DNA from 2 places in the Nonomuraea sp. NPDC049419 genome. Region 2 is predicted to be linked to the other one. Evidence: riboswitches for the same ligand, from Rfam matches in the RefSeq annotation. Region 2 holds a riboswitch; the other holds the start of a gene.
The links. A riboswitch is a leader RNA that binds a small molecule or an ion and turns the genes downstream of it on or off. The one in region 2 is predicted to bind cobalamin.
Positions count from the first base shown of each region.

Region 1: another riboswitch for cobalamin. It lies ahead of AB0K12_RS13180 (ABC transporter substrate-binding protein); the one in region 2 lies ahead of AB0K12_RS06665 (ribonucleoside-diphosphate reductase subunit alpha).

Region 1 is NZ_JBFAQB010000003.1:691,940-707,275, reverse strand. It holds gene AB0K12_RS13210 (hydantoinase/oxoprolinase family protein) at 19-2,022, shown strand; gene AB0K12_RS13205 (hydantoinase B/oxoprolinase family protein) at 2,022-3,707, shown strand; gene AB0K12_RS13200 (Uma2 family endonuclease) at 3,670-4,254, opposite strand; gene AB0K12_RS13195 (adenosylcobinamide amidohydrolase) at 4,300-4,959, opposite strand; gene AB0K12_RS13190 (ABC transporter ATP-binding protein) at 4,956-5,729, opposite strand; gene AB0K12_RS13185 (iron ABC transporter permease) at 5,726-6,763, opposite strand; gene AB0K12_RS13180 (ABC transporter substrate-binding protein) at 6,766-7,746, opposite strand; cobalamin riboswitch at 7,819-7,938, opposite strand; gene AB0K12_RS13175 (Gfo/Idh/MocA family oxidoreductase) at 7,946-8,809, opposite strand; gene AB0K12_RS13170 (cytochrome P450) at 8,859-10,079, opposite strand; gene AB0K12_RS13165 (phosphotriesterase-related protein) at 10,076-11,032, opposite strand; gene AB0K12_RS13160 (phytanoyl-CoA dioxygenase family protein) at 11,017-11,784, opposite strand; gene AB0K12_RS13155 (TIGR03621 family F420-dependent LLM class oxidoreductase) at 11,843-12,754, shown strand; gene AB0K12_RS13150 (histidine phosphatase family protein) at 12,793-13,374, shown strand; gene AB0K12_RS13145 (sigma factor) at 13,371-13,634, opposite strand; gene AB0K12_RS13140 (maleylpyruvate isomerase family mycothiol-dependent enzyme) at 13,634-14,515, opposite strand; gene AB0K12_RS13135 (hypothetical protein) at 14,536-15,294, opposite strand.
Region 2 is NZ_JBFAQB010000002.1:279,679-295,014, forward strand. It holds gene AB0K12_RS06615 (serine hydrolase domain-containing protein) at 1-21, shown strand, start outside; gene AB0K12_RS06620 (GNAT family protein) at 1-509, opposite strand, end outside; gene AB0K12_RS06625 (zinc-binding dehydrogenase) at 681-1,637, shown strand; gene AB0K12_RS06630 (SDR family oxidoreductase) at 1,747-2,490, shown strand; gene AB0K12_RS06635 (hypothetical protein) at 2,509-2,748, shown strand; gene AB0K12_RS06640 (CPBP family intramembrane glutamic endopeptidase) at 2,939-3,850, shown strand; gene AB0K12_RS06645 (DUF2804 domain-containing protein) at 3,921-4,904, shown strand; gene AB0K12_RS06650 (TspO/MBR family protein) at 4,906-5,370, opposite strand; gene AB0K12_RS06655 (mechanosensitive ion channel domain-containing protein) at 5,622-6,683, opposite strand; gene AB0K12_RS06660 (ribonucleotide-diphosphate reductase subunit beta) at 6,703-7,698, opposite strand; gene AB0K12_RS06665 (ribonucleoside-diphosphate reductase subunit alpha) at 7,713-9,872, opposite strand; cobalamin riboswitch at 9,978-10,182, opposite strand; gene AB0K12_RS06670 (tripartite tricarboxylate transporter substrate-binding protein) at 10,187-11,143, opposite strand; gene AB0K12_RS06675 (SAM-dependent methyltransferase) at 11,241-11,999, opposite strand; gene glmS (glutamine--fructose-6-phosphate transaminase (isomerizing)) at 12,058-13,878, opposite strand; gene AB0K12_RS06685 (hypothetical protein) at 13,897-14,172, opposite strand; gene AB0K12_RS06690 (N-acetylmuramoyl-L-alanine amidase) at 14,379-15,336, shown strand, end outside.

The DNA.
Region 1 (15,336 bases), on a different contig from region 2:
GGGACATAACGTACCTGAATGGGCATCACGATCGGCGTCGATGTCGGCGGCACCTTCACCGACGTGGTCGTTCGCAGCACGTCCGGCTCGATCTCCGTGGCCAAATGTCTGAGCACCCACTACGACCCCATCGCGGGGATCGTCACCGGCGTTACGCGCGCGCTCGCGGGGAGCGACCCCGCCCAGGTCACGCGGGTGGTGCACGCCACGACCCTGGCCACCAACGCGGTACTGGAACGCACCGGGGTGCGCGTCGCGTTCGTCACGACCTGCGGTTTTCGTGCCACGATCCCGCTCGGCCGGTACGCCCGCGTCGAGGAGGACCGCTACGACCTCCGCTTCACCCCGCCGCCCCCGCCCGTCTCCCCCGGCGACTGCTTCGAGGTGACCGAGCGCGTCTCGGCCCGCGGCGAGGTGCTCACGCCGCTCGACCCCGATGCGGTACGCCGGGTCGCCGCCGAGATCGCCGCCCGCGGCATCGAGTCGGTCGCCGTGTGCTTCCTGCACTCCTACGCCAACCCGGCCCACGAGCGGCAGGCCGCGGCGATCCTGCGGGAGTCGGTCAAGAACGTGGTCGTCTCCTCCGAGGTCTGGCCCGAGATCCGCGAGTACGAGCGGGCCACCACCACGATCGTCTCGGCCTACGTCGGGCCGCTGATGGCGGCGTACCTGTCGCGGTTGCGCGAGCGGCTGGCCGGCATCGGGATCCACGCGCCCGTCCACGTGATGGAGTCCGGCGGCGGGGTGCTCTCCGCCGAGCTGGCCGCGCGGCGGGCGGTCGCCACCATCGAGTCGGGGCCCGCCGCCGGGGTGCTGGCGGCGGCCGGGGCCGGCTTCGCGGACGCGATCTCGTTCGACATGGGCGGCACCACCGCCAAGACGTGCGTCATCAGGGGCGGGCGGCCGGAGATCACGCACGAGTTCCACGTCGGCGGCAAGGGCAGCTTCGGCGGGCGGCGGGCGGGCACCGGCGTGCCGATCAAGACGCCCGCCATCGACCTGGCCGAGGTGGGAGCGGGCGGCGGCAGCGTGGCCTGGCTCGACCCGGCGGGCGCGCTGCGCGTCGGGCCCCGATCGGCGGGCTCCTCCCCCGGTCCCGCCTGCTACGGCCTGGGCGGGGACGAGCCGACCGTCACGGACGCGAACCTCGTCCTCGGCTACCTGTCCTCGGCCTCCATCCCGCTCTCCCCCGGCCTCGCCGGGGCCGCCCTGGACCGGCTCGCCGGGCCGCTCGGGGTTGCGCGGGAGGAGGCGGCGTACGCCGTGCACACGATCGTCAGCGCCTCCATGGCGTCGGCGGTGCACGTGGTCACCGTGCAGCGGGGCATCGACCCGCGCGGGTTCGCGCTGGTCGCCTTCGGCGGGGCCGGGCCCATGCACGCGGCGCGGGTGGCGGAGCGGTTCGGGATCGCGACCGTGGTGGTGCCGCCGTACTGCGGGGTGGCCTCGGCGGCCGGGCTGCTCGCGGGCGCGCTGTCGGCCGACCGGGTGCTGACCCGGCTCGACGCGCCGGACCCCGAGGCCGTCTTCGCCGCGCTCGCCGCCGAGGCCGCCGACGACCTGGACGTCCCGCTCGCCGCCGCCACCATGACCCGCTCGGTGGACGCCCGCTTCCGCGGCCAGGCGCACGAGCTCACCATTCCCTGGACCGCCGACCGCGCCGCGCTGGAGTCGCGGTTCGCGCGGCGCTACGAGGAGGTGTACGGGATCGCGCAACGGGGCGAGATCGAACTGGTCAGCTACCGCGTACGCGTCACCGTGCCACCCCCACCCATGGAGGGCGCGGACGAGCCCGTGGCGACGACGGGTGGGGCGCCGGGCTCGCGGCGGGCGTACTTTCCCGAGTGCGGGGGCCATGCCGAGGTGCCCGTGCACACCAGGGAGACGCTCGGGGGCGCGGGCGCGCTCTGCGGTCCCGCCATCGTCGAGGACGCCGAGTCGACCATCGTCGTGCCGCCCGGCTGGACCGCCATGATCACCGGCACCCGCGCCGTCCGCCTCACCAGGAGGAGCGAGCCGTGATGGACGCCCTGACCGCCGAGGTGCTGCGCAACGCGCTCGTCGTCGCCGCCGAGGAGGCGGGCATCGTGGTCGTGCGGTCGGCGTACTCGACGTTCATCGTGGAGGGCTCCGACGCCTCGGCCGCGATCCTCGACGTACGGGGGCGGCTGATCGCCCACTCCATGGCCACCACGCTGATGAACAGCATGGCGCTCAAGGTCGCGCTCCCCGAGCTGCTGCGGGACTTCCCGCCCGAGACCATGGCACCGGGCGACGTGTACGCGCTCAACGACGCCTACCGGGGCGGCGTGCACACCAACGACCTGCTCGTCTACCGCCCGGTCTTCGTGGACGGCGTCCCCGCGTACTTCACCGCCACCATGATCCACGTCTCCGACCTCGGCGGCCTCTCGGCGGGCGGCATGGCCCCGCTGGCCACGGACATCTTCCTGGAGGGCCTCCAGCTCCCGCCGGTGCGCCTGGCCACCCGCGACGGCCTCGACCCGGCCATCGAGGCCATCCTGCGGGCCAACAGCCGCACCCCCGGCAAGGTCGTGGGCGACGTACGGGCCCTCGTGGCGGGCACCGCCGTCGCCGCGACCCGTCTGGAGGCGCTGATCACCGAGTACGGCGTGCGCGGCCTGGCCGAAGGCGTGGATGACTACCTCGACCACACCGAGGCGCGGACGAGGGCGGCGCTCGCGGAGCTGCCCTCCGGGCGGTGGGAGGCGGCGTACCCGATCGACGACGACGGCATCGATCCCGAGAAATCACATCACATCCGGGTGGCCGTCGTCCTCGGCGACGACACCGCGCGGCTCGACTTCACCGGCACCGGCCCGCAGGTCCCCGCCGCCATCAACGCCTCCGCGTCGCAGTCGCTGGCCGCCGCCGTGTTCGCCGTCCGCTGCTTCCTCGACCCGGCGATCCCCATGAACGACGGCTGCCTGCGCGCCATCGACGTGCACCTGCCCGAGGGCAGCCTGCTCAACGCCCGCTCCCCCTACCCCTGCGGCGGCCGGTACGTGCCCGTCTACGCCGCCATGGAGGCCGTCTTCCAGGCGCTGTCCGACGCGGTGCCCGAGCGTGCCATCGCGGCCGGCGGGATCCTGCAGCCGTTCTCGATCGCGGCCGTCGGGGCGCCGTACTGGATCCATCTGTCGTACGACTTCGGCGGCGTCGGCGCCCGGCGCGGCCTGGACGGGCCCGACGCGACCGGCGTGCACTTCGGCATCGGCCGCAACTCAGTGCCCCAGGCCGAGCCGGTGGAGAGCCGCTGCCCGATCATCGTGGAGTCCATCGAGACCGTCCCCGACTCGGGCGGCCCCGGCCGCTACAGGGGTGGCCTGGGCTCCCGCACGGTCTACCGCTTCCTGGCCGACTGCCACGTCACCACGCGCGGCGACCGCCTCCGCCTCCCGCCACCGGGCCGCGAGGGCGGGCAGCCAGGCCGGGTGGGCGGCTTCTACCGCCGCCACAAGGACGGCACCGTGGAACGCCTCCCCTCAAAGGCGAACAACGTGCGGTTCACGGTCGGCGAAGCCTTCATCGTGGAGACAACCGGCGGCGCCGGCCTCGGCCCACCCACGGCCCGCGACAGGTCGGCCATCGAAACAGACCTCGCCACCGGCCACATCACCCGACGAGGCGCCGAAGAGGACTACAACTTCACGGGAGTCTGGTCAGATCACCGGGATCGAAGCTGACGGCAAAGGGAACCGACAAACTGGCCTGAGCACCGGCCCTGAACACAGCCGGCTCGGCATAGGAGTCGCCATCGAGCTCGTAGACGTGCAACGCAGGCCCCTGCCCCGGTTCCAGCCGCCAGTATGCAGGGATACCCGCCGCCGCATAAGCCGCGCTCTTGAGATTTCTGTCCGCCGCCGCAGTTCCAGGACTGACGACCTCCACGGCCAGCAGCAAGTCCGTCGGTCGGAACATCAGTCTCACGGACTCAACCGCGACCTTCGGCACGACCACGAGGTCGGGAATGTAGAAGTCGCTGTCACTCGCCCGCACATTGACCGTTGACAGAACCGTCAGGTGAGCGGGCTTAGCATCACACAGGATCGTCTGCAGGACGTAGATGATGGCCTGATGGACGGGGGTAGGGGCAGGACTCACTAGCAGGCTCCCGTTGAAGAGCTCGTATCGGAACCCGTCATCCGGGATCTCGAGCAGGTCGTCGACGGTGAACGGCGCGCTGAGCGCCTCGGTCCGCGCGACGTGCTTGGCCGGTTCGATCGTCGCCATTGCGGTCACCCACTCAGTATCGGGAGTCAGACCCTCGTGCTCATGCTACTTACCCAAGAAAGTTGACCTTGAGTGATGGTCTCGCCACGCTTCGGCGCCGCGCAGGACGGCGGTGTGGACGGCGCGGGCCGCGCGGGCGCCCCAGTCTGAGCGGGGGCCGCCGAACAGCTCCTGCGGGCCGTCCGCGCGGGCCGCGACGCAGACGGCGTCCGAGGCGGTGCCGGTGCCGGCGAAGCCGGCTTCGAGCATGGCCTGGGTCTTCGCCTCGGTGACCGTCATCACGGTGTTGACCAGGGCCGCGTCCGTCATGGCGACGGGCAGGGCGACCACGATGTTGATGGTGCCGACGCGGATGGGGGCGAGCTCCGGGTCCTGGTGGCCCTCGGGGGCGGCGGCCCAGGTGGGGACGCGGAGCCCGACCGTGGCCCAGGCCCGTACGCCGCCGTCGGTGGCGCGGACGTACCGGTCGACGGAGGCGGCCGTCATCATGCCGACCCCGGCCCCGTGGGAGGGCCCGAGCGAGATGAGGTGGTCGGCCGGGTCCATGCGCGCGTACCCGGCCACGACCTGGGCGTTCAGCACCCACTCGCGCTCGCCGATGCCGCCCCCGAGCAGCGCGGAGGAGATCATCCGCCACCCGGGGCCGAACTCCCACAGCAGCGCCCCCAGCCTGGCGCCGTCCTCGACGCGGTAGCTGAGCTTCATGATCTCCCCCTGACGAGATGCACGACAGGCCGCCCGTCGGGGCCCGGCTCGATTTTGACCTGCGCGTCGAAGTGCCGTCCGACGAGTTCCTCGGTGAGCACGGCGGCGGGCTCGCCGGTGGCGGCGGCGCGGCCCTCGGCGAGCAGCAGGAGCGAGTCGGCGTACAGGCCGGCGACGGTGAGGTCGTGCAGGGTGGTGACGACGGTCAGGCCGTCGGCGCGGCGCAGCCGATCGACCAGCTCCAGCACCTGCTGCTGGTGGCCGAGGTCGAGCGCGGTGGTGGGCTCGTCGAGCAGCAGGACGGGCGCCTCCTGCGCGAGCGCCCTGGCCAGCACGGCGCGCTGCCGCTCGCCGCCGGACAGCTCGCCGACCGGCCGCATCGCGAGCCCGGTCAGGTCGAGCCGCTCCAGGACGGATTCGGCGACGGCCCGGTCGTGCCCGCTCTCGCGCCCCAGGTAGGGGATGTACGGCGTGCGCCCGAGCAGCGCGTAGTCGAAGACCGTCATGTCGGGCGGCAGGGCGGGCGCCTGGGGCGCGTACGCGACGAGCCTGGCCCGCTCGCGCGGCTTGAGCGCGGCGGCGGGCCGCCCGCCGAGCGTGACCTCGCCCCGGTGCGTGACCAGCCCCATGACGGCCTTGAGCAGCGTGGACTTGCCGGCCCCGTTGGGCCCGATGACGGCCGTCCACTCGCCGCGCCGCACGTGCAGGTCCACCTGGGAGAGCACCTCGCGCTCGCCCAGCCGTACGGTGAGCCCGCGTGCCCCGATCACGTGACCACCCGCCTGGTCATGCGCAGGACGGCGACGAAGAACGGCGCTCCCACGAACATCGTGACCACCCCGATCGGCAGCTCGGCGGGCGCGAGCACGGTGCGGGCGACGAGGTCGGCCACCACCAGGAAGGCCGCGCCGCCGATGAGCGACAGCGGCAGCACGATCCGGTACGAGCCGCCGGCCAGCCGCCGCACGACGTGCGGGACGACGATGCCGACGAACCCGATGAGCCCGCTGACCGCGACGGCCGCGGCGGTGGCCAGGGAGGCGGCGAGCAGCACGACGAAGCGCACCCGCCCGGCCCGTACGCCGAGCCCCGCCGCCTCCTCGTCGCCCACGGACAGCACGTCGAGCATGCGCCCGTGCAGCAGGAGCAGGACGGCGGAGACGGCGGCGTACGGCAGGACGAGCAGGAGCTGGTCCCATCCGCCGCCGACGTCGCCGAGGATCCAGGCGTAGATGCGCTGCAGCTTCTCGACCTCGAACTGCTGCAGGAACGTCTGGATCGCGGTGAGGAACGAGGTGACGGCGACGCCGGCCAGGACGAGCGTGGCGGTGCCGCCGTTGCGTCCCGCGGTGTTGCCCAGCGTGTACGCCAGGAACACCCCGCCCACCGCCCCCGCGAACGCGGCCACGGGCACGCCGGCGGACGGCAGCAGCACGATGGCCGCCGTCGCCGCCAGCCCGGCCCCGGCGGCCGCGCCCAGCAGGTAAGGGTCGGCGAGCGGGTTGCGGAAGACGCCCTGGTACCCGGCTCCCGCCATGGCGAGCAGCCCGCCGACGACGGCGGCGACCAGCACCCTGGGCAGCCGCAGCTCGAACAGCAGCCCCTGCTCGACCGGGGCGAGCCCCGAGTCGACGTGGGTGAGCGGCAGCCAGTCCGCGACCTGGAGCACGACCTGCCAGGGCGAGATGTCGGCGGCCCCGTCGAGCAGCCCGGCGATCATGCACCCGGCCAGCAGGACCAGCGCCCCGGCGATCCAGAGCGGCCGCGCCCGCGCAGGCCGGGCGGGGCCGGCGGGTTTCGCCATCGTCAGCCCGTGCCGTCGGTCTTCGCCGAGGCCTCGGCGACGGCCTCGCCGATGCTCCTGGCCAGGTCGGCCACGCGCGGCCCCCACCGGGAGGCGATGTCGTCGTCGAGCTCGGTCACCCGGTCGTTCTTGATGGCGGACAGGTTCTTCCAGCCGGGCCGCGCGGCCAGCGCGTCCTTGTTCTGCCGGCAGCACTTGACGTCGGCGAGGAAGATCAGGTCGGGGTCGGCCTGGGCGACGAACTCGGCGGACAGCTTGGGGTAGCCGCCGGCCGCGTCGGGCGCCTTGTCGGCGATGTTGGTGAGCCCGAACAGGCCGTAGATCTGCCCGATGAACGTCTTGGACGTCACGGCGTAGGGGGTCTGGTCGAGCTCGTGGTAGTAGGTGAGCTTGGTGTCCTTGGGCGCCTTGGCGGCGAGGTCGTCGATGGCGGTCTTCATGCCGGTGACGACCTTGTCGGCCTCGTCCTGGTGGCCGGTGGCGGCGCCCAGCTCGGAGATCTCCTCGTACGCCTCGTCCAGCCCGGTGGCGGCGGGCTGGTGGAGCACGGGCACGTTCACCTTGCCCAGCTCGGAGACGACGTCGTCGAGGTCGTCGGACAGGATGACGAGGTCGGGCTTTCGGGCGACGATGGCCTCGACGTTGGGCTTGAAGCCGGACAGGTCGGTCTTGGGGGCCTCAGGCGGGTAGTTGGAGCGGTCGTCCACGGCGACGACCTGGGAGCCCGCGCCGATGGCGTAGAGGGTCTCGGTGTGCGTGGCCGAGAGCGAGACGATGCGCTCGGGCCGCTTGGGGATGGTGACCTTGCCGTTGGCCGCTTCGACGGTGACGGGGAAGCCGGCGGCCGAGGGGGCGGCGGACGCTGAGGTGGGGGCGGCTGTGGGGGCGGCTGTGGGGGCGGCTGTGGTGCCGGTCTGGCCGCAACCGGCCAGGACGAGCGTTCCCAGCAGCGCGCCCGCGAAGGCCGTGCGTACGGGCCTCACGAGTAGTCCTTTCACACTGTTGGAACCGAGAGACCCGCTGGTAGCGACGGATCACCCTTTTCCACGAGGGTTGATGTGCGTCGGCGCGGAGGCAGGCGACCTGGCTATGACAGTTGCGGGACAGCGCCGGACTCTCACCGGACTTCGCTGCGCTCTGCGCGTCGGGCAAACGCTATCAATCCCTCATACACGCGCCGCGTCAAGGGGCGAGTTGGGCCTCCGCCTCGGCGATGATCCGCTGGATGCGCAGTCCGTGTGCGGCGTCCAGGGGGTGGCCGCCGCCCTTGCGGACGGTGGCGGCGAACTCCTCGGCGACCCTGGCGAAGTGGTCGTCGTCCCCGTCGCGGGGCGGCAGGACGGCGTTGCCGGTGCGGCCGTACACGGCGATGGTGGACGGCGGCACGTCGCCGCCCGCGGCCATGCTCAGCGACGCCTCGCTGACCGCGCCGCCCTCGTGCTCCAGCAGCAGGCCGATCCAGCGCAGCGGGTGGCCGTGCGCGCGCACGCCGGTGACGGGGCCGAGCGCGGCGTCGAGCACGTCGATCACGTGCGGTCCCACGTCGAGCAGGGCGCCGCGCTCCAGCCGCCAGGGGGTGGCGAAGGGGTGGTCGCCGAGCAGCGCGCCGGAGATGTTGGCGGCGTGGCCGCCGAACGGCTCGACCTCGGCGCAGCGGGCCAGGAAGGCGCGGGTGGCGGCGGTGTAGCGCATGGTGAAGACCATCTGGGTCGCGACGCCGGACTCGGCGACGGCGTCCGCGACGCGCTGGGCGGCGTCGAGCGAGTCGGCGAGCGGCTTCTCCAGCAGCAGCGCCTTGCCCGCGCGGGCGGCGCGGACGGCGTACTCGGCCTGGACGGCGGGCGGGACGCAGAACGCGACGGCCTCGCAGTGCTCGAACAGCTCCTCGACCCGCTCGAACACCGGCGCGCCCAGCTCGGCGGCGGCTTCGGGGCGGCGGGCCCAGACGCCGGCCAGCCGCGTGTGCGGGCTCTCGGCCAGCATGGGCGCGTGCGCCATGCGCGCCCAGGGTCCCGCCCCGATCAGTCCGACCGCCACCGGCTCCATGCACGTCCTCCTCAGGAAATCAGGATATTTCCAACCATAGAGGAGAAGATCACCACTCCACGAGCAGGGCCGTCAGCCCGCGGCCCACGAGCGACCTGCGGTACGCGACCTCCTGCCCGGGAACCAGCCGCAGGCCGGGCAGCCGCCGTCCGAGCACCTCCAGCGCCGTGCGCAGCTGCAGCCGGCCCAGCGCCGCACCCACGCAGAAGTGGATGCCGTGGCCGAAGACGAGGTGGTCGCCCGCGTTGGGCCGGTCGATCACGAACCGCTCCGGCTCGGGAAAGACGCTCTCGTCGTGTCCCGCCGAGTCGGTGGACAGCAGCACGAGCGAGCCCGCCGGGATCGTCACGCCGTGCAGGACGACGTCCTCCGCCGCGTACCTGAACGAGCCCAGCGAGGCCCCGTCGATGCGCATGCACTCCTCCGACGCGCCCGCCAGCAGCGGCTCGGGCACCGGCCAGCAGCCCTCCCTGAGCAGCCGCAGCACGGTGTTGCCCAGCTGGTTCGGCACGGTGTCGTTGCCGCCGAGCAGGATCGTCGAGATCAGCTCGACCACCTCGCGGTGGGTCAGCTCGGCGCCGATGAGCGCGGTCATCAGTGAGGTGAAGTCGTCGCGCGGGCGCGCGGCGCGCTCGGCCACCAGGCGGTCCACGTACGCGAGGTAGTCGAGGAAGCTCGCGGCCAGCTCAAGCTGGCGCCGCGGCGGCTGCGGCGACAGGAAGAGCTGGAACCAGTCCTTGACGTGCGCCTGCACGAACGCCTCGTCCTCCTCGGGCACGCCGATGAAGCGGGCGGTCAGCTTGACCGACGGCTCGTGCCCGATCTCAGTGACGAAGTCGGCGGCGCAGTGGGTGGCGCCGCGCGGGGCGAGGCGGTCGAGCAGGTCCTCGTTGAGCCGCCGGAACTCCTGCTCCAGCGCGGCCACCGCGCGCGGCGTGAACGCCCGCGACACCGACCTGCGCAGGCGGGTGTGGTCGGGCGGGTCCACGTTGGCCACGAAGCTCGACAGGAACGAGCCGTGCTCGCCCAGCTTGTCGCGGGTCTCCTGGGTGAGGCTGCGGGAGATGGTCAGCGAGCCCTTGGAGGAGAAGCGGCGCGGGTCGCCGTACGCGGCGCGCACGTCGGCGTACCTGGTCAGCACGTACGCCCCCAGCTGCGCGCTGCGGAACACCGGCGCCTCCCTGCGCAGCCTGGCCAGGAACGGGTACGGGCCGGCCACGTGCCAGGCGGCGCTCACGTCGAAGTCGCCCAGGGTCGCGTGCTCGGTCATCCGAAGATCCTCCGCGGGTTGCCGACGAGCATCTGGTGGATCTGCTCCTCGGTGACGCCCCTGGCGCGCAGCGCGGGCAGCACGTCCTGGGAGATGTGGAGCAGGTGGTAGCGGGGGTGGCGGCGGCGTACGACGGCGGCGTCGAAGCGGTCGTTGAAGCAGTAGGAGTCGTGGCCGAGCACCATGCGCCCGGCGTGGCCGCGCTCGCACATCGCGGCCACGACCGCCACCCGGTCGTCGAACGGGCAGATCGTGTCGATCCCGAACCTGTCCATGCCGAGGTAGGACCCGTTCGCCACCAGTTCCTCCAGGTAGGCGAGGTCGGTGGAGTCGCCGGCGTGGCCGATGACCACCCGGCCGAGGTCCACGCCCAGCGAGGCGAGCAGCTTCTGCTGCTCCAGCCCGCCTCTGGAGGCGCTGTGCGAGTGGGTGGTGATGGGCGCCCCGGTGGCCAGGTGGGCCTCGGCGACCGCCCTGAACACCCGCCGGCAGCCCTCGGTCATGCCCTGCCGGTCGGAGGCGCACTTGAGCATGGCCGCCTTGACGCCGGTCCGGCCGATGCCCTCGGTGAGGTCGCGGACGAAGAACTCGGCCAGCCGGTCGGGCCCGCCGAACAGCGAGCCCGGCCCGCGGTTGCCGAAGTACGGCGGCAGCGCGTCGTAGGTGTAGAGCCCGGTGGCGGCCACGATGGTGACCGAGGTCAGCTCGGCCACCCGCTGCACGGCGGGGACGTACCTGCCGAGGCCGACCACGGTCAGGTCCACGACCGTGTCGATGCCGGCCGCCTTGAGCGCGTCGAGCTTGGCGGCGGCCTCGCGGGCGCGCGTCTCCAGGTCCCAGCCCTCGGGGATGTCCGGCCAGTTCCACAGGATCTCGGGGCTGAGCCCGAAGACGTGCTCGTGCATGAGCGTCGCCCCGAGGTCGGCGACCGGGCCGGTCACGGTTTCAGGCACGGGAACCTCTCGTGCTCGAACGGCCGGTTGACCTGGAGGCCGAGCCCGTCGGTCTGGGCGTAGGGCAGGCCGGTGTAGAGGGCGTCGGCGTCGAAGTAGGTGACGGTGAAGGACAGGCGGGGGCGGTCGTGGCGGTTGGCGGGCGCGCCGTGCACGGTCAGCGCGTGGTGCACGGTCGCGTCGCCGGCCTTGAGGTCGAGCGGCGGCGACAGCTCCAGCTCCTTCAGCCAGGGGTGCTGGGTGAGCTGGTCGTCATCCGGGCGGGTGAAGCTGCGGCCGAGCAGCCCGTGGCGGTGCGAGCCCGCGTAGAAGCGCAGCGCGCCCATGCCGGCGGGCACGTCGGCGAGGGCGAGCCAGACGGTGAGCATGGCCGAGCGGTCCATCGGCATCCAGGGGAAGTCCTGGTGGAACTCGGTGGCGCCGTGCTCGCCCGCCTCCTTGACGAGCAGGTTGGTGACCTGCACGCGGACGGCCCGCACGCCGTGCAGCAGCCGGACGGCGTTGCGTCCCATCTGGGGGTGCAGGGCGAGGGCGGCGAACGCCTCGTCGGTCGCGGCGACGTCCCTGGACTGGCCGAACGCCGCGTCCACCGGGCCGCGGTGCTCCCTGGGCCGCTCGCGCAGGTGGTCCAGGGCGCGCTCGCGCAGCGCGGCGGCGGTGGCGGGGTCGATCAGCCGGCTCAGCCTGACCCAGCCGTGCGCGGCGAAGAAGCCCGCCTCGGCGGCGGTCGCCTCCCGTACCGGGATCTCCATGGGCACAGTCTCGCACCAGAGCAAGCGCTTGGTAAGCCCTGTGGTTAGACTCACGGCCATGCGGCGGTTCAGGTTCGGCGCGGTGGTCAGGCAGGCGGAGTCGGGGCGCGCGTGGGCGGAGAAGGCCAGGCGGCTGGAGGACGCCGGGTTCGACGTGCTGCTGGTGCCCGACCACCTCACCGGCGACAGGTTCGCGCCGGTCGCGGCCCTGACGGCGGCCGCGTGCGCCACCGGGCGGCTGCGGGTCGGCACGCTGGTGTTCGCCAACGACTTCCGGCATCCCGCCGTGCTCGCCAAGGAGGCCGCCACGCTGGACGTGCTGTCGGGCGGGCGGCTCGAGGTGGGGATCGGCACCGGCTGGATGGCCGCCGACTACGCGGGCGCGGGGCTGCGGCTGGAACCTCCCGGCGTACGGGTCGAGCGGCTGCGCGAGGCGCTGCACGTGCTCAAGGGGCTCTGGGGCGACGGCCCGTTCAGCTTCGACGGGCGGCACTACCGCGTCACCGGCCTCGACCAGCGCCCCAAGCCCGTGCAGCGGCCCCGCCCGCCGCTGGTGATCGGCGCGGGCGGCGCGAGGATGCTCCGCCTGGCCGCCCGGGAGGCCGACGTCGTCAACCTCACCCTGCGGGTCCTGCCCGACGGGAGCGGCCCCGACGTACGCGACGGCGGCCCCGCCGCACTCGAAGCCAGGCTGGCCGTCGTCAAGGAGGCGGCCGGTGACCGCTACCCCTGCCTGGAGCTGGGCACGAGCGTGATGGCGGTGGGCGAGCTCAAGGCCGATGAGTCGTGGAGCGCCGCGCGCACGGCACCGCTGGAGGGCACCCCGCAGCTCCTGCTCGGCACCCGGCAGGACATCGCGGACCAGCTCCGCCACTGGCGGGACGAGCACGACCTGTCCTACTTCGTGCTGCACCACGAGCGCGATCTGCCCGCCTTCGAGCCCGTCGCCGAGGAGCTGGCGGGCACCTGACGGCGGGCGGCTCGGGACCGTAGCGGATGATGGGGGCCATGAACGAGATGCTGCTGCTCCGGCACGGAGAGACCGAGTGGAGCAAGGCGGGCAGGCACACCGGCCGTACGGACCTGCCTTTGACGGAGCACGGCGAGGAGCAGGCCAGGGCGCTGGCGCCGCTGGTCAAGGAGCCTTTTCAGCTGGTGCTGGTGTCCCCCGCCCAGCGCGCGGGACGCACGGCGGAGCTGGCCGGGCTGAGCGGGTACGAGGTGGACCCCGACCTGTGGGAGTGGGACTACGGCGGCTATGAGGGCATCACCACGCCGCAGATCCGCGAGACGCGGCCCGGCTGGTACCTGTGGCGTGACGGCGTGATCCCCGGCGACGCCGACCATCCCGGCGAGAGCGCCTCCGAGGTGGCGGTGCGCGCCGACCGGGTGATCGAGCGGGCCCGCGCGGTGGACGGGCGGGTGGCGCTGGTGGCGCACGGGCACTTCCTGCGCGTGCTGGCCGCCCGCTGGCTGGGCCTCGCGCCCGAGGAGGGGCGGCTGCTCAAGCTCGACACCGGCACGTACTCGCGGCTCGGGTACGAGCACGCCGAGCCGGTGCTGCTGACCTGGAACGCCCCCGTGAGTTAACCGACCTTCGCGCGCAGGGCCGACTCGTGCAGCGCCCTGCTCACCAGCCAGCCGCGTAACGACCCGAGCGCCGGGTCGTACGACAGCGGCTGCTCCCAGAGGGCGACGAACACGCTCTGCGTCACCTCCTCCGCGTGCGCCGGGCTGCCGGTGACCTTGACCGCGACGCCGTACACGTACGGGCCGTGCCGGTCGTAGGCGTCGGCCAGCGCGTCGAGGTCGCCGGCGGTCAGGCGCGCGCGCAGGTCCATGTCGCTCATCAGTCGCATCCCAGGGTCGCGGCGGCGGCGATCAGGTCACGGGCGAGTGCGGGGTCGCCCTCGGCGGCGTACGGGAAGGCGCCTGGCGGCCACCGGTTGCCCAGCAGCCGGCAGAAGCCGGCGGCGTCGGCCGAGATGAGCACGGCGACGTGGTCGGAGGCGGGCGAGAGCGGGACCGTCCAGGTGCCGCCGCCCGGCCCGGTGAGCACGATGGTGGCCGAGACGTCGCGGCGCGGCCCGCGCAGCGCGCGCGGCAGCAGCGCCAGCCCGAACTCGGCGACCATGTGCACGTGCTCGGGCTTCGGCGCGGCCCCGGCCCGGTCGGTGGCGGCCCTGATGTCGTCGGCGTGCGTCCAGGTCTCGAACGTGCGCTGGATCATGGCCTGGCGCAGCGGCGCGCGGGCCGGCCGCGCACCCGCCAGCGCCACCTCCACGCCGAGCAGCACCTCGCTGCCCGCCGACACGCGCGCCAGCAGCGAGCCCGCCTGCTCGCGCCAGCGCCGGTGCGCGGTGTGCGCGGGGGCTCCCGGGACGCCCATGAACCTGGCCACGGTCGCGTCGTTGGCCGTCAGGTGCTCGACCATGCCCCTGACCGTGCCGTGCTTGGGGACCGGCGCCTCCCACTGGGCCGGGCTCAGCTCGGCCAGCAGGTCGTCCATGAGCGCGACCTGCTCGGCGTACGGGACGGCGACGGTGGACACGCCCATCGCGGCGGGGGTGCGGCGGCGGCGCGCCCCGGACAGCACGGCCTCGCGCAGCCCGGGCGGCGGCCCGGCGGCGGCCTCGGGCTGATCGAGCAGCGCGATCGCCGCGGTGCAGTCGGGGCACGAGGCGACGTGGTCGTCGGGGCGCTGCCCGTCGAAGAGGTACGAGTCCGTCATGGCCACCTCCGCAGCCGACGCTAACCCGGCGGGTGCCCCGGAGCCAGGCGGCAGCCGGGGAACGGTGCGAGCAGCGTCTCACGCCAGGGGCCTTCGAGATAGTCGCGGGCGCGTTTTGCCCACGCCGGCAGCCGCGGGTCGGGCGGCGCCTCGTCGTCGAGGCCGAGCGCGGCGTCGCGGGCGCGTTGCGTGGCCAGGTGGTCGTCGAGGGAGACGGCCCAGAGGGTGACCGCCTCGGTGTCGCAGAACAGCACCTCGTACAGGCCGGCCAGGGTGTGGCCGTGCTCGGCGAGCAGCGGGGCGCGTTCCGTGCGTACGGCGTGCAGGTAGTCGAGGGCGGCGCCGGGGCGTACGCGGGCGCTCTCGAAGAGGTAGAGCTCGGCGGCCGGTGCCGCGGACAGCGGCGGGCAGCCCGGCACGGCGCCGAGCGGCCGGGAGAAGGCGGAGAAGCGCAGGTCGTCGATGTCGGACAGGAACAGCCGCGCGTCGACGCCCTGGTAGATCTCCATCATCTGCCGCCACCCGCCGTCCCAGCCGCCGTGGCAGTCCCACAGCGTGACGGCCTTGAACTGCGGGTGGCCGGTGATGCCGACCGCGTAGAAGGCGCCCACCAGGTCGATCTGGCGGGACCTGATGGACATGCCGGAGGTGAGCGTGGGCGCGGTGCGGCTCTCGTCCTCGCGCTTGTAGCGGGTCAGCCAGGTGAGGTAGTCGAGCGGCCGCCTGGAGTTCATCGGCCGGAAGTCGACCTCCTCGATCAGGTGGATCGCGCGCCGCACTGCGCCTCCTCTACCAAGCGATTGCTTGGCTTCGAGGATAGC
Region 2 (15,336 bases):
AGCAGCCCCATCATCAGGTAGTCGTAGCGCTTCCCCCTCGACCGGAACGCCTCACGCCGCCGCCCCTCCTCCACGAACCCGACCTTCCGGTACGCCCGCACCGCCGCGGCGTTGTCCGCCACCACCCACAGCATCAGCCGGTGCAGGCCCATCTCCTCGAAGGCGTACCGGCTGATCACCCGCACGGCGTCGGTGCCGTAGCCGCCGCCCCTGAAGTCGCGCTCGCCGATGGCGACGCTCTGCAGGACGGCCTCCCCGTGCACGAAGTCGGTGTCGCCGAGCACGACGTACCCGATGAACGTCTGCTCCTGGAGGGTCTCGATGCCGAGCTGCATCAGCTCGTACGTGTTGCGCGGCCGGTTCTGCCCCTTCTCCATGTTCTGGGCCAGCGAGATCGGCGGATCGCTGCCCATCCACCTGCCGACCTCGGGATCGTGGTACCACCGCCACAGCGCCTCGCTGTCGGCGGGCTCGAGCGCCCGCAGCCTGACGAGCTCACCGGTGAGCATCGCCACCCCCTCCTGTTCGAAAACGCCAGGTCTACCAACCAGCCAGGGAGGAGGACAACGCATTTTCTTGTGAGACGAACCCGTGCCCGCCGCTCTCACTTCGACTAAGCGGAATGTCATCGTCCACTAGTGTTCGAATCAGCAGGACGAAACACGAAGGAGATGCGTTCCGTGAAAGCAGTCGTGATCCAGGAGTTCGGCGCGCCCGAGGGCATGGCGGTCGTCGAGCTGCCCGACCCGAGCCCCGGCCGGGGAGAGGTGCTGGTCGAGATCGAGGCGACCGGGGTCGCCGGCGCCGACGTCTTCATCCGCAAGGGCGCCCCCGGCTTCGAGAAGGGTCACATCCCCGGCGGCGAGATCGCGGGCACCGTGACCGCGGCAGGGCCCGGCGCCGAAGCGTCCTGGGTGGGGCGGCGCGTATGGGCGTTCACCGGGGTGGGCGGCGGCTACGTCGAGCGGGCCGCCGTCCCGGTCACGGCGCTGCACGCCCTGCCCGGCGACCTGTCGGCCGTGGACGCCGTGGCGCTCGGCAACGCCGGCGTGGTGGCCCACTTCGGCCTGCGGCACGCCCGTTTCGAGCCCGGCGAGTCGGTGCTGGTGCGCGGCGCGGCGGGCAGCCTCGGCATCATGACGGTGCAGCTAGCCGCGCAGGCCGGCGCGAGCGCGGTGGCGGTCACGACGTCGTCGCCGGAACGCGGCGAGCGCCTGCGCCGGCTGGGCGCGACGCACGTGCTCGACCGCTCGGGCGAGGGGGACGGTCCCGCGGGCTTCGACGTCGTCATCGACGTCGCCGCCGGCCCCGGTCTGCCCGCGTTCTTCGCCAGGCTCAACCCCAACGGACGCATGGTGGCGGTCGGCGCGGTGGCGGGCATGCCGCCGGCGGACTTCGGCATGGAGATGTTCGCGGCGTTCCAGCGGTCGCTGTCGTTCGCCACCTTCAGCGCGAACACGGTGCCGGAGGCCGACCGGCTCCGCCTGACCGGCGAGCAGTTCGCCGCCGCGAGCCGCGGCGAGCTGACCCCCGTGGTGCACGAGCGGCTGCCCCTGGAGGAGGCGGTACGCGCGCACCGCGCGATGGACGCGGGCGAGGTGTTCGGCCGGATCGTGCTCACGCCCGCGAAGAGCTGACTCTTCACCGAAGATTTCTCCGGGTTCCTGTCACAGGGGCGCGTCCCACCCTGTCTTAGCTGGCGACCGGACGGCATGAGGAGCCGCCGGCAGGACGAAAGGGAACCGCATGAAGATCGTCGTCATCGGCGGAACGGGCCTGATCGGCTCGAAGCTCGTGGCCAAGCTGCGCGAGCACGGCCACGAAGCCGTGGCGGCCTCGCCGAACACCGGCGTCAACACCCTCACCGGAGAGGGGCTGGCCGAGGTGCTGCGCGGGGCTCAGGTGGTCGTGGACGTGTCGAACTCGCCGTCGTTCGAGCCCGCCGCCGTGCTGGCCTTCTTCGAGACCTCCACCCGTAACCTGCTCGCCGCCGAGGCGGAGGCGGGCGTCGGGCACCACGTGGCGGTCTCGATCGTCGGCACGGAGCGGCTGCCGGACAACGGCTACTTCCGCGCCAAGATCGCTCAGGAGCAGCTCATCGAGAAGTCGGGCATCCCGTTCTCGCTGGTGCACGCGACGCAGTTCTTCGAGTTCACGAAGGGCATCGCGGACGAGGCCACCCGCGACGACGGCCGCGCCCACATCGCGCCCGTGCAGTTCCAGCCCATGGCGGGCGACGACGTCGCGGCGGCCGTCGGCAGGACCGCCGTCGGGGCGCCGGTCAACGGGCGGATCGAGATCGCCGGGCCCGACCGGTACCGGATGGACGAGTTCTTCCGCCAAGCGCTGGCCGGGATGGGCGACACCCGCGAGGTGGTCACCGACCCGCACGCCCGCTACTTCGGCAGCGAACTGGAGGAGCTCTCGCTGGTCCCGCTCGGCGAGGCGGCGCTCGGCGAGATCCACTACCGCGACTGGGCCGCCCGCTAGGCCGGGGAGGAAAAAGCGATGAACGGCCAGGACGGCGAGGGCGAGTTCCTGTACGAGCTGCACGCCGAGGTCGACCTCGAGCTGATCGAGGTCGCGGCGAGCCATCCCGAGCAGGAGGAACGCCTGCCGATCGAGGAGTGGCTGTTCGACCCCGCGGACGCCGAGCGCGCGGCAGTCGGCCTGCGCGGCGTCCGCGACGCGGTCGAGGTCCTGGAGGACCTCCTCCTTCAGGACGAGTCCCCGGACGACGCCACCTGACCGTCAGGTGCCGCGGCGCCAGGCCGGCCCGGGGGCGGGCGCGAGCCTGCCCGGCGGTCACGGCGCGTGTCAGGAAACGGTACCTCTGGCTGTACCACCATTGGGGCGTACGCGGGAACGACGGGAGAGGGTCCCCGCTGGTGTGCTTGTCCTGTCCGTCAAGCACACCTCCCCAAGGGATTTCACAGACATGGCTGTCGACAGCACCCCCGGTCTCCAGGCCCCGCCGCGCCAGGGCGGGCTGGGCGGGCTCATCCGCCGCTACCCGCTGACCGGCTACTTCGTCCTGGCCAACCTGCTGAGCTGGGTCGCATGGCTGCCGTACGCGCTCTCCAACCAGGGCATGGGCGTCTGGGACTTCGACTTCCCCGCCCTGCTCGGCACGACCCAGCTCGCCGGAGTGCTGCCCGGCGCCTACCTCGGCCCGATCTTCTCCGCCTACCTGGTGACCCGGCTGACCGAGGGCAAGGAGGGCGTGCGCCGCTGGATCGGCCGCATGACGAAGTGGCGGGTGCACTGGGGCTGGTACGCGGGCGCCGCCCTGGGCGTGCCCGCCGCCCTCATCGTCGCCTCCCTGGCCGTCTCCGACGGCGCCGCGCAGGTGCCGCCCATGGTGCTGCTCGTCGCGTACATCCCGGGCCTGCTGCTCCAGATGATCACCACGGGTCTGGCCGAGGAGCCCGGCTGGCGTGACTTCGCGCTGGCCCGCATGCAGCGCAGGTACGGCCCGCTGCGCGCCACCGCCGTCCTCGGCCCGCTGTGGGGCGTGTGGCACCTGCCCCTCTACCTCACCGAGTGGGGCGGCTACCCGGACGTCACCTGGCAGCGGATCGGCATCTTCGTCATCTTCGCCAGCGCCTTCAGCTTCGTCATCACCTGGGTGTTCAACCGCAGCGGCCAGAGCCTGCCCCTGGTGATCGTGCTGCACGTCAGCGCCAACAACTTCATGTCGATCATCTACTCCGACATGTTCCCCTCGATCACCGACCCCGACAGCGCGAGCATGGTCACCCTGCTCGCCGGTCTGGGCGGGGCCCTGGTGGTGCTGATCGCCACGCGCGGCAAGCTCGGCTACCGCCCGGAGGCCGAACAGCAGCACTGAGATCGCAGCACCGCCGGGCGGGCGCGGCAGCCGGATGGGGCTGCCGCGCCCGCCCGCGTACGCTGCGATCATGGTGACGCACGAGCGGGAGATCACGACGGCCGTCGACCTGTGCCTGCCGGACGGGCGGCTCGACCCCCACGCGGTCGGCTGGACGCGCCGCCCGCTGCACCGCGCCAACCTGCGCGGCTGGGGCAGGACCAAGCGCTGGGAGTACTGGGGAGTGGTCACCCCCTCGCACGTGATCGGCCTGGTGGTGTCCTCGCTCGACTACGCGGGCGTGCACGGCCTGTACGTGCTCGACCGCGCGACCGGCGAGGAGCACGCCAAGGACGTGGTGGCGCCGCTCGCGCGCGGGACGGTCCTGCCGGAGCGCAGCGGCACGGGCCGGGTGTCGGCCCGCGCGGCCGGGCTGGCCGTCGACCTGGCGCAGGAGCCGGGCGGCAGCACGATCAGGGCGGTGACCGCGCAGGCCGAGGTGGAGCTGGAGGTGCCGCTGCCCGAGGGGCACGAGTCGCTGGGCGTGGTGGTGCCGTGGGGGCCGCGGCGTTTCCAGTACACGGTCAAGGACGTCGGCCGTCCCGTACGCGGCCGGCTCAGGCTCGGCGCGGCCACGTACGAGATCGGCGGGAGCGAGGCGTTCGCGGTGCTCGACCACGGGCGGGGGCGCTGGCCGTACCGCGCGGTGTGGAACTGGGCGGCGGGCAGCGCGCCCGGACGGGCGATCCAGCTCGGCGGCAAGTGGACCGACGGCACCGGGATGACGGAGAACGCCCTGTTCGTGGACGGGAGACTGCACAAGATCGGCGAGGAGCTCGCCTGGCACTACGACCGCGGCGACTGGACGAAGCCGTGGCGCATCACCGGAGAACGGGTGCAGGCGGTGCTCACGCCGTTCCACGAGCGGGTCGCCCGCACGGAGCTGGGCGTGGTGGGGTCGGAGACGCACCAGTGCTTCGGGCACTTCAGCGGCCGGGCGCGGGCCGACGACGGCGCCTGGGTCGATCTCGGCGGCCTGACCGGCTGGGCGGAGGAGGCCCGCCAGCGCTGGTGAGTCAGGGGTTGCGGCGGGCGATGGCGGTGTTGAGCGCGGTGGCGAAGACCGTCCATCCCGCGTACGGCAGCAGGGCCAGCGCGGCGCGCCGGTCGGCCGGCCAGGTCCGGCGGATGAGCAGCGCGTTGGAGGCGTTGAGCACGAGGATCTCGGCGAGCGCCAGCTTCGGGGTGCGGGTACGGAAGAACAGCGCCGGCCAGGCCGCGTTGAGCAGCAGGTTCGCGGTCAGCGCCCGCTTGAACGCCTGGCTGCGCTCGGGGCCGGTCTGGGAGACGGCACGGGCGCCCGCGTACGTGATGAGTCCGTACACCGGGGTCCAGACCAGCGGGAACGCCTGGGGCGGCGGCTGCCACGACGGCTTCTTCAGCCGTTGGTACCAGGTGGAGCGCGGGTCGGTGCCAAGCGAGCCGGCGACGGCGGTCGCCGTCACCGCGAGTGCGGTCTTCAGGAGGACTTTGCCTTTCATGGCGTTGCCCCTGCCCCGCCGGCGCCCTTCGACGCGCGCCGTCGAGGCTGGGCCCCGGGCCCGGCCGGCGTCAACCGGCCCGGGGCGAGGGCGGGGTCCGGCCGGGGGTCGCCATTCCCACCGGCCAGGCCGTGGCCCGGCGGCCCTCTTCTTTCAGGGCCGCGCGTCCGGGCGAAGACAGCTGATCAACGCTGGACGATCTCCACGATAGGCAGGCGTTCGTCGCCCCGGCCACCGAATATTCGCGGGCGTCATTCGCCGGCGCCGGCGCGGCTCTCCGGCGTCTCCACGCGGAAGCGCGGCAGCGACTCGGGGAAGTTCTCCCTGACGTAGTTGACGAGGAACTCGCGCACGTCGCACTTGAGGTCCCACGACGACGGCGAGTCGGCGGCGCTCATCAGGGCCCGCAGCTCGACCAGTCCGTTCGGCAGCACCTCGGTGACCTGGAGCGTCCAGTCCTTCTGGTCCCACAGCGGGTTCTCCTGGAGGAAGGCGTAGAGGGCCTCACGCAGCTTGGGCACCGGCACCGACCAGTCCACCCGCAGGTACACCACGGCGAGCACGCGGCTGCCGTGGCGGGTCCAGTTCTCGAACGGGTTCTGGGTGAAGTACGAGACCGGCAGCACCAGGCGGCGCTCGTCCCAGAGCCTGAGCACGACGTACGTCAGCGTCAGCTCCTCGATGCGCCCCCACTCCTTCTGCACCACGACCACGTCGTCCAGCCGCAGCGCGTCGCTGAAGGCGAGCTGCAGCCCGGCCAGCACGTTGCCGATGGTGGACTGGGCGGCGATGCCGACGACGGCGCCCGCGATGCCGGCCGAGGCGAGCAGCCCGGCGCCGAGCGCCCGCACCTGGGGGAAGGAGAAGAGCATCGCGCCGAGGGCGATGACGATGACGACGGCGGCGGCGATGCGGCGCACCAGCCCGATCTGCGTCATGATGCGCCGGGCCCGCCGGTTGCGCTCGCCCTCGACCTGCACGAGCCGGTCGAGGATGACGTCGGTCAGCGCGTACGCGGCCTGCACGATGAGCCAGGTGACCACGGCGATGGTGACGAGGCCGAGCGCCTGTTGCACGGTCGCGCCGAGGGCCCGCTCGGAGGGCGAGTCGCCGAACATGCCGGGCCCGAACACGAGGTTGAACGCGACGATCGCGGCCGTCAGGAAGGCGGGCCACGTGCAGTGCTCCACGAGGTGCTGGGCCAGTGCCCACTTGCGGCCGGCCCTGTTGAGCAGGCGCCGGGCCACTTCCACCAGGAGGATCGAGCCGACCACCGAGATCAAAAGGATCGGCCAGTCCGCTGGAGACTGCACGTTTCTTGCCCCCTATGTCTTAGAACGTCTCGTCAAAACTCACATTGCCCTCAACCGCCACCTGGTACGCAGAGACACGCCGTTCGAAGAAGTTGGCCAGCTCCTGCACGTCCTGCAGCTCCATGAACGCGAAGGGGTTGGCCGAGCCGTACCTGCGGGGCAGGCCGAGCCGGGCGAGCCGCTGGTCGGCGACGTACTCAAGATATTGGCGCATCTGGCTCACGCTCATGCCTGGCATGCCGTCGCCGCACAGGTCGGCGGCGAAGGCCAGCTCGGCGGCCACGGCCTCCTCCAGCATCTCGGTGACCTGCTTGCCCAGCTCGTCGTCGAACAGCTCGGGCTCCTCGGCCCGTACGGTGTCCACCACGCTGAAGGCGAACTCCATGTGCATGGACTCGTCCCTGAACACCCAGTTCGTCCCGGTGGCCAGGCCGCCGAGCAGCCCGCGCGAGCGGAACCAGTAGACGTAGGCGAAGGCGCCGTAGAAGAACAGGCCCTCGATGCAGGCGGCGAAGCAGATGAGGTTCAGCAGGAACTGGCGGCGCTCGGCGGCCGTCTCCAGCCGCTGCAGGCCGCCGATCGAGTCGATCCACTTGAAGCAGAACTCCGCCTTGTCGCGGATCGACGGGATGTGCTCGATCGCGGCGAACGCCTTGACCCGCTCGTCCGGGTCGGGCAGGTAGGTGTCGAGCAGCGTCAGGTAGAACTGCACGTGCACGGCCTCCTCGAAGAGCTGCCTGCTCAGGTACAGGCGCGCCTCGGGGGCGTTGACGTGCTGGTAGAGGTTGAGCACGAGGTTGTTGGCCACGATCGAGTCGCCGGTGGCGAAGAAGGCGACCAGCCGGTTGATGAGGTGCCGCTCCTGCGGCGTCATCCTCGCCAGGTCGGCGAGGTCGGAGTGCAGGTCCGCCTCCTCGACCGTCCAGGTGTTGCGGATCGCGGCGCGGTAGCGCTCGTAGAAGTCGGGGTAGCGCATGGGCCTCAGGGTGAGGTCCATGCCGGGGTCGAGCAGCATGTCGCGGGGGCTCCTTACTGGCAGGCTTCGCAGGTTTCCGGGTTCTCCAGCGAGCAGGCCACCGCCTGCGCCGCAGGCGCGGCGACCGTGGTCTGCGCGATGCGCGTCGCGGGCCGCGAGCGCAGGTAATAGGTGGTCTTCAGGCCCTTCTTCCAGGCGTAGGCGTACATCGAGGAGAGCTTGCCGATGGTCGGGCTGGCCATGAACAGGTTGAGCGACTGCGACTGGTCGATGTACGGCTGCCGCGCGGCGGCCAGGTCGATCAGCGCCTTCTGCGGCAGCTCCCAGGCCGTGCGGTAGAGCAGCTTGAGGTCGTCGGGCACGCCGGGCACCTGCTGCACCGAGCCGTCGGCCCGCTTGAGGTCGTCGCGCAGCGCCGCCGTCCACAGCCCGCGCGCCTGCAGGTCGGCCACCAGGTAGCGGTTGACCTGAAGGAACTCGCCCGACAGGGTCTCGCGCTTGAACACGTTGGACACCTGCGGCTCGATGCACTCGTAGCAGCCGGCGATCGAGGCGATCGTGGCGGTCGGGGCGATGGCGACCATGAGCGAGTTGCGCAGGCCGGTCGTGGCGATCTTCGCGCGCAGCGCGTCCCAGCGGGGTCCGGTGGCGGCGCCGTAGTGGTCGGGGTGCAGCACTCCCCCGGCCGCCCTGGTCTCGTCGTACGACGGGTGCCTGCCGCGCTCGGCCGCGAGGTCGGCCGAGGTGTCGTACGCGGCCAGCGCGATCTCCTCGGCGATCCGGGTGGACAGCTCAAGCGCCCGCGGCGAGTCGAACGGCAGCCGCAGCGTGAAGAACACGTCGGCCAGGCCCATCACGCCGAGCCCGATCGGCCGCCACCGCTTGTTGGCCGCCTCGGCCTGCGGCGTCGGGTAGAAGCCGAGGTCGATGGTGCGGTCGAGGAAGCGCACGGCGGTGCGCACGGTGCGGCGCAGCCGTTCCCAGTCCAGGTCGTCGCCGGAGACGTGGGCGGCCAGGTTGACCGAGCCGAGGTTGCACACCGCGGTCTCGGCGTCGCTGGTGACCTCCAGGATCTCGGTGCACAGGTTGGACAGGTGGATGACGTTCTCGGGGCGGGCGGTCTGGTTGGAGGTGCGGTTGGCGGCGTCCTTGAACGTCATCCAGCCGTTGCCGGTCTGGGCGAGGGTGCGCATCATGCGGCCGTAGAGGGTGCGGGCCGGAATCTGCCGGACATATCGCCCGGCGGCCTCGTAAGCGCGATATCTCGCTTCGAACGCCGATCCGTACAGGTCGGTGAGGTCGGGCACCTCCTTCGGGTCGAACAGCGACCACATCTCGTCCGCCTCGACCCGGCGCATGAACTCGTCGGGCACCCAGTTGGCCAGGTTGAGGTTGTGGGTGCGGCGGGCGTCCTCGCCGGTGTTGTCGCGCAGCTCCAGGAACTCCTCGATGTCGGCGTGCCAGGTCTCCAGGTAGACGCAGGCCGCGCCCTTGCGCCGGCCGCCCTGGTTGACCGCCGCCACCGAGGAGTCGAGCGTGCGCAGCCACGGCACGATGCCGTTGGAGTGGCCGTTGGTGCCCCTGATCAGCGAGCCGCGCGAACGCACCCTGGTCCACGCGATGCCGATGCCGCCGGCGTACTTCGACAGCCGCGCCACCTGGCCGTAGCGGTCGTAGATGGCCTCCAGCTCGTCGCGGGGCGAGTCGAGCAGGAAGCAGGACGACAGCTGCGGGCGGCGCGAGCCGGAGTTGAACAGCGTGGGCGAGCTGGGCAGGTACGACAGCGTGGACATGAGCGCGTACAGCTCGGCCGCCTCGGCCACGGTCTCCGACAGCCCGCAGGCCACCCGCAGGAAGAAGTGCTGGGGCCGCTCCAGCACGGCGCGCGTCTCGGGGTGGCGCAGCAGGTAGCGGTCGTAGACCGTGCGCAGCCCGAAGTACTCGAACCGGTCGTCCGCCGCGTCCGAGATCAGCGCGTCCAGCTCGGCCGCGTGTGCGGCGACGAACGCGGCGAGGCGGTCCTGGACGAGCCCGGCCGCGTGGGTGGCGGCGATCGACTCGGAGAACGTCCGCACGCCGTGCCCGGCCGCCTCGTCGGCGATCTCCTCGGCCAGCAGCCGGGCGGCGACCCGGGAGTTGGCCGGATCGGCGATCACCCGGGCGGCGGCCTCCTCGATGGCCAGGCGGCGGTCAACCTCAACGATCTGGGTCACGTGCTTTCTCTCCTCGCGAGCTTCCCCATGAGGGCAGGCGAGAGCACGGCGGAGCGCGGCGCGAGGCGCGCCGGACCGCGTGTGCCAGACCCGCCCTCGAGGCCATGAACACTGCACACCGCTGGCAGGTCTTCGGGCTCGCGGGCCGCTCCACCTCCGTGGAGCTCCTACTGGCCGTCGCTTCCCGGATCTCTCCAGTGCTCCATGACGGCGGTCGTTCCCGCTCACCGCTGCGGGGCAGCCCCGGAATCGCACCAGGTTCCCTTTTGCTCCGCCTCCGAGGAGGCGAACCAGCGACGACCGAGATCCTACATCTAGTGGCCGTTCCCGCAACTACCCCAGCATGTTGTGGCTTTGGTCGTGTCGACCATGCCGAGATCCCGCAACACGGCGCGGGTGCGAGCCAGCTCGGTGTCCAGCCAGTGGGCGAAGTCGTCGCCCGCGAGCGGGATCGGCAGCCAGCCCGCGGCCCGGCAGGCGGCCTCCCACGCGGCGGAGCCGAGCACCTCCTCGCACAGGCGCACGGCCGCCTCGCGGCTCTCCTCGTCCATGTCCTCGGGCCCGAACGCGCCCACCCACTCGGCGAAGTCGACCCGCACGCCGCACTCCAGCAGGGTCGGCGCGTCCAGCTCCGGCACGCGGACGGCCGAGGAGACCGCGAGCGGCCTGATCCGCCCGCGTTTGAGCCCCGGCCGCCAGTCGGACAGCGGCCCGGCGGCGGCCACGGCCCTGCCGGACAGCAGCGCGGCCACGGCCTCGGGGCCGCTGGTGTAGTCGACCTGCCGGGTGTCGGCGCCGAGCGCCCGCGCGATCAGGCCGAACAGCAGGTGGTCGGGCTCGCCCTGTGACCCGCCCGCCAGCATCGTGTGGCCTGGATCGGCCAGCAGCCGGGCGCCGAAGTCGCCGAAGTCCTTCAGCGGAGAGGAGTCGGGGACGACCACGACCAGCGCCTCGCCGCTGAGCCTGGCGAGCGGGGTGGCGGTGTCGATGATGCTCTGGCCGTTGTTCAGCTCGGCCGCGGCCAGCGCGGGCAGGCCGCTCAGGGCCAGCTCGAAGCCGCCGCCCGGCTCGTACCCGACGGCGAGGGCCGCTCCCGCGAACGCCTGCCCGACCCGCTCCCAGCGCCGCCCGTCCGGCTTGAGGGTGAACCCGGTGATCGGCACGTGCCCGCCGGCCCGCTCCGTGCCGCAGCCCGCGATGGCGGCGGCCACTCCCAGCCCGCAGGCCAGAAAGCGCCGCCGGCGCATGTGCTTCTCCCCCGAAACCCCCATTACTCTAGGTTATTAACCCATTACGGCAGGCTATACACCGGGGTCATGGTCGCTATTCAAAATCGATATATGTTGCGCTTTTTCTTGATTTTCGGGCTTATTCGGCTTTACGGGCGACTCCGGCCATAAGGGACGAAGGGAGCGACCAGTCACCCACCAGTTTGGGCCGGTCCGGCCGCCAGTCCGTCGCCTGCACCAGCCCCGGCGGCTCCATCGGGAAGTCGCCGAAGAACGCCCTGATGCGCGCCGGCGAGCGATCCGTCCCGCTGCCCGCGCGGCCCCGCGGCGGCTCGTCGTCCTCGCCGCGAGAGGTCGTGGCGTGCGAGACGACCAGGAAACTTCCCGGCGCCAGCCGCTCGCGCAGCGCCGCCACCGCGCCCTGCGGATCGTCGGAGTCGGGCAGGAAGTGCAGGATCGACACCAGCAGCACGCCGACCGGCCGCTCGAAGTCGAGGAACTCCCCCGCGCCGGCCAGCACGTCCTCGGTGTCGAGCAGGTCGGCCTGGACGAACCTGGCCCGGCCGGGAGTGCGCCTGAGCAGGACCGCCGCGTGCGCCCCCACCACCGGATCGCTGTCGACGTAGACGACCTTGGCGTCCGGGGCCACCTCGTGCGCGCTGCCCTGCGTGGGCAGGCCGCTGCCGAGGTCGAGGAACTGGTCGACCCCGGCGCGGGCGACGTAGCGCACGGCACGCTGAAGGAAGGCCCGGTTCGCGCGGGCCAGCGGGACCGCCTCCGGGATCAGCTCGGCGAGCTGATCGAGGGCCTGGCGATCGACCGCGAAGTTGTCCTTCCCGCCGAGCATGTAGTCATACATGCGTGCGGGATGGGGCCTGCGATGGTCGAACTGCCGCACCCTTTGAATTTATGCGTTCCGCGCCGAGATAACGATAGTCTGGGCGAATTTGGATTAGCTACTCAACCGTAACGCTCTTGGCGAGATTGCGTGGCTTGTCAACGTCGCGGCCCAGCGCCACGGCCGCGTAGTAGGCCAGGAGCTGCAGCGGGATCGTCAGCAGGATCGGGTCGAGCTCGATCTCGTTCTTCGGGAGCACGATCACGTCGTCGGCCAGCTTGGCGTCGGGCTCGCGGTGGCCGACCATGAGCACCTGACCGCCTCGGGCGCGGATCTCGCCGAGCGTGGTGAGGTTCTTGTCGAGCAGCTCGTCGTCGGGGACGATCGCGACCGTCGGCATGTCGGGGCCGATCAGCGCGAGCGGCCCGTGCTTGAGCTCGCTGGCCGGATACGCCTCGGCGTGCACGTACGAGATCTCCTTGAGCTTCTGCGCGCCCTCGCGGGCCACCGGGTAGCCGCGCACGCGCCCGACGAACATCATGCTCGGGTGCGGGGCGTACTTCTTGGCCAGCTCGGCGATGCGGTCGCTCTGCCCGAGGATCTGCTCGATCTGGCCGGGCAGCCGGCGCAGGCCCTCGACGATGCGGCGGCCGTCGGCGGGCGACAGGTCGCGCACCCGGCCGAGGTGCAGCGCGAGCAGCGCGAAGGCCAGGCACGTCGAGGTGAACGCCTTCGTCGATGCCACCGAGACCTCGGGCCCCGCGTGCAGGTAGATGCCGCCGTCCACCTCGCGGGCGATGGCGCTGCCGACGGCGTTGACGATGCCGATGACCCGGCCGCCCTTGCGCTTGAGCTCCTGCACGGCGGCGAGCGTGTCGTAGGTCTCGCCGGACTGGCTGATCGCGACGTAGAGGGTGTCGGGGTCGACCACGGGGTTGCGGTAGCGGAACTCGCTGGCCGGCTCGGCGTCGGACGGGATGCGCGCCAGCTCCTCGATGAGCTGCGCCCCGATCTGCCCCGAGTAGTACGCCGACCCGCATCCGATGATCTTCACCCGGCGGAAGCCGCGCGTCTCGCGGGCGTCCATGTTGAGCCCGCCCAGGTGGGCCACGTGGAAACGCTCGTCGAGCCGGCCGCTCATCGTACGGGTGATCGTCTCGGGCTGCTCGGAGATCTCCTTGAGCAGGTAGTGCTCGTAGCCCCCGGTGTCGTAGTGACCGGCGTCCCAGTCGACGGTCAGTGGCTCCTTGGCCGTCTCGCGCGCGTCGCTGGAGAAGGTGTGGAAGCCGTCGGCCTTGAGCACGGCCAGCTCGCCGTCCTCCAGGTGCACGACCTGGCGGGTGTAGCGGACCAGCGCGGCGACGTCGGAGGCGGCGAACATCTCCTTCTCGCCGATGCCGAGCACGATCGGGCTGCCGTTGCGGGCCACGACCACCTCGCCGGGCCGCTCGGCGTCGATCACCGCGATGCCGTACGTGCCGACGACGCTCTTGAGCGTCTTCCTGACGGCTTCTTCCAGCGTGTCGTTCTCGTCCGCGGCGTTGGCGATCAGGTGGGCCAGCACCTCGGTGTCGGTCTCCGACGCGAACACCACGCCGTCGGCCTCCAGCTTGGCGCGCAACTCGGCGGCGTTCTCGATGATGCCGTTGTGGACGACGGCGATGCGCTCGTCGGCCGACAGGTGGGGGTGGGCGTTGACGTCACTCGGCACGCCGTGGGTGGCCCAGCGGGTGTGGCCGATGCCGAGGCTGCCCTTGAACCGCGCCGGCACCACCTTCGCCAGGTCGGCGACCCGGCCCTTGACCTTGCGTACCTTCAGCCCTTTGTTGGACACCACGACCCCGGCCGAGTCGTAGCCCCGGTATTCCAGCCGCTGCAGCCCCTCCAGCAGGATGGGCGCGGCGTCCTTGGGGCCGACATAGGCCACGATTCCGCACATCGAGGTCTCCTCTTCATCTCATCCGTAGACGATTCTGCGGAGCTGCCTGAGCGACAGCTCCGGAGCCGCGACCCTGCGGCTCCGTAACTCGGAGGCGATCCGGGGGAAGATCTCGTCGTTGGTCAGGCCGCGCGCCTTGAGCTCGCCGTGCCGCCGCCTGACGAACTCCTCGGCGGGCTCGGAGAAGTAGGCGAGCACGTCGGCGACCACGCGGGCGGCCTCGCCTGGACCGAGCGGGCTCGTCCGCGTGAGGTGCGCGATGAGGTCTTCGTACGGATGCCGTGCCGTGGACACAGACGAGGACCCTACGGCTCTGGAGCGAGACACGCCAACATCCTGCCCGATATCGGGCAGGAAATGCGCTCAATGGCACCGCTTCGCTGATCGGGATGCCGTGTTCACGACCGATCACATGCGTATCATCCGACCCGCCTGACACATCCCTTTCTGGGAACGGTTACGGTGAGTAGTCGTATCGTGACGTTCCTGGGGAGATGCTCATGCAGCTCTGGCTCGCCGCCGCCCTCGCCGCCGGCGTCCTCACCGCGCCGGCCACCGTCCCCCTCATGTCCGCGCCCGCCGCCTCGGCCCCCACAGCACCTGGGGGACGGCAGGCCGACTTCGCCGCGGCCGCCCGCGAGTACGGGGTGCCGGAGAGCGTGCTGCTGGCGGTGTCGTACCTGGAGTCGCGGTGGGACGCCAACGGCGGCCGGCCCAGCACCGCCGGCGGGTACGGGCCGATGCACCTGGTGGACGCGTTCCCCGCCGGCGTCCACGAGCACCTCGGCGACGCCCACGGCGACCCGCGCGGCGACGAGACCAGGCCGATGACGCCCGTCCACGCGCACGCGGCGCTGCGGGTCTCCGACGCTCAGCAGCAGACCACACTGCCCGAGGCGGGCCGGCTCGCCGGGCTGCCGCCCGAGCTGCTGCGCGACGACCCGGCCGCCAACATCCGCGCCGGCGCCGCCCTGCTCGCCTCCTACCAGGACGAGCCCAGCTCCGACCCCGCCGACTGGCACGGCGCCGTCGCCAAGTACGCCGGCACCGACGACCCGAAGGCGGCCGACGCGTTCGCCGACGAGGTGTTCTCGGTGATGCGGGAGGGGGCGCGGCGGCGTACCGACGACGGGCACCTGGTGGAGCTCGACCCCGTGCCCGACCCGAGGGCCTGGGACCCTGACACGTTCCCCCACCTCGGCGACCCCGACGACTTCGCCTGGGACGACGACGTCCCCGAGACCGGCGAGCAGGAGCAGGAGCAGCCGAGCACGCCGAAGGGCCACACGGCCGGCGACACCGGGGGCGGCACCGGCGGCACCGGCGGCAAGGCCGAGTGTCCCGCCTCGCTGCACTGCGAGTGGATGCCCGCCGCGTTCAAGCGCTTCGGCAAGAAGAAGAACCGCGACTACGGCAACCACGACCGCCTGTCGCGCAAGCGCTCGGTCGACTACATCG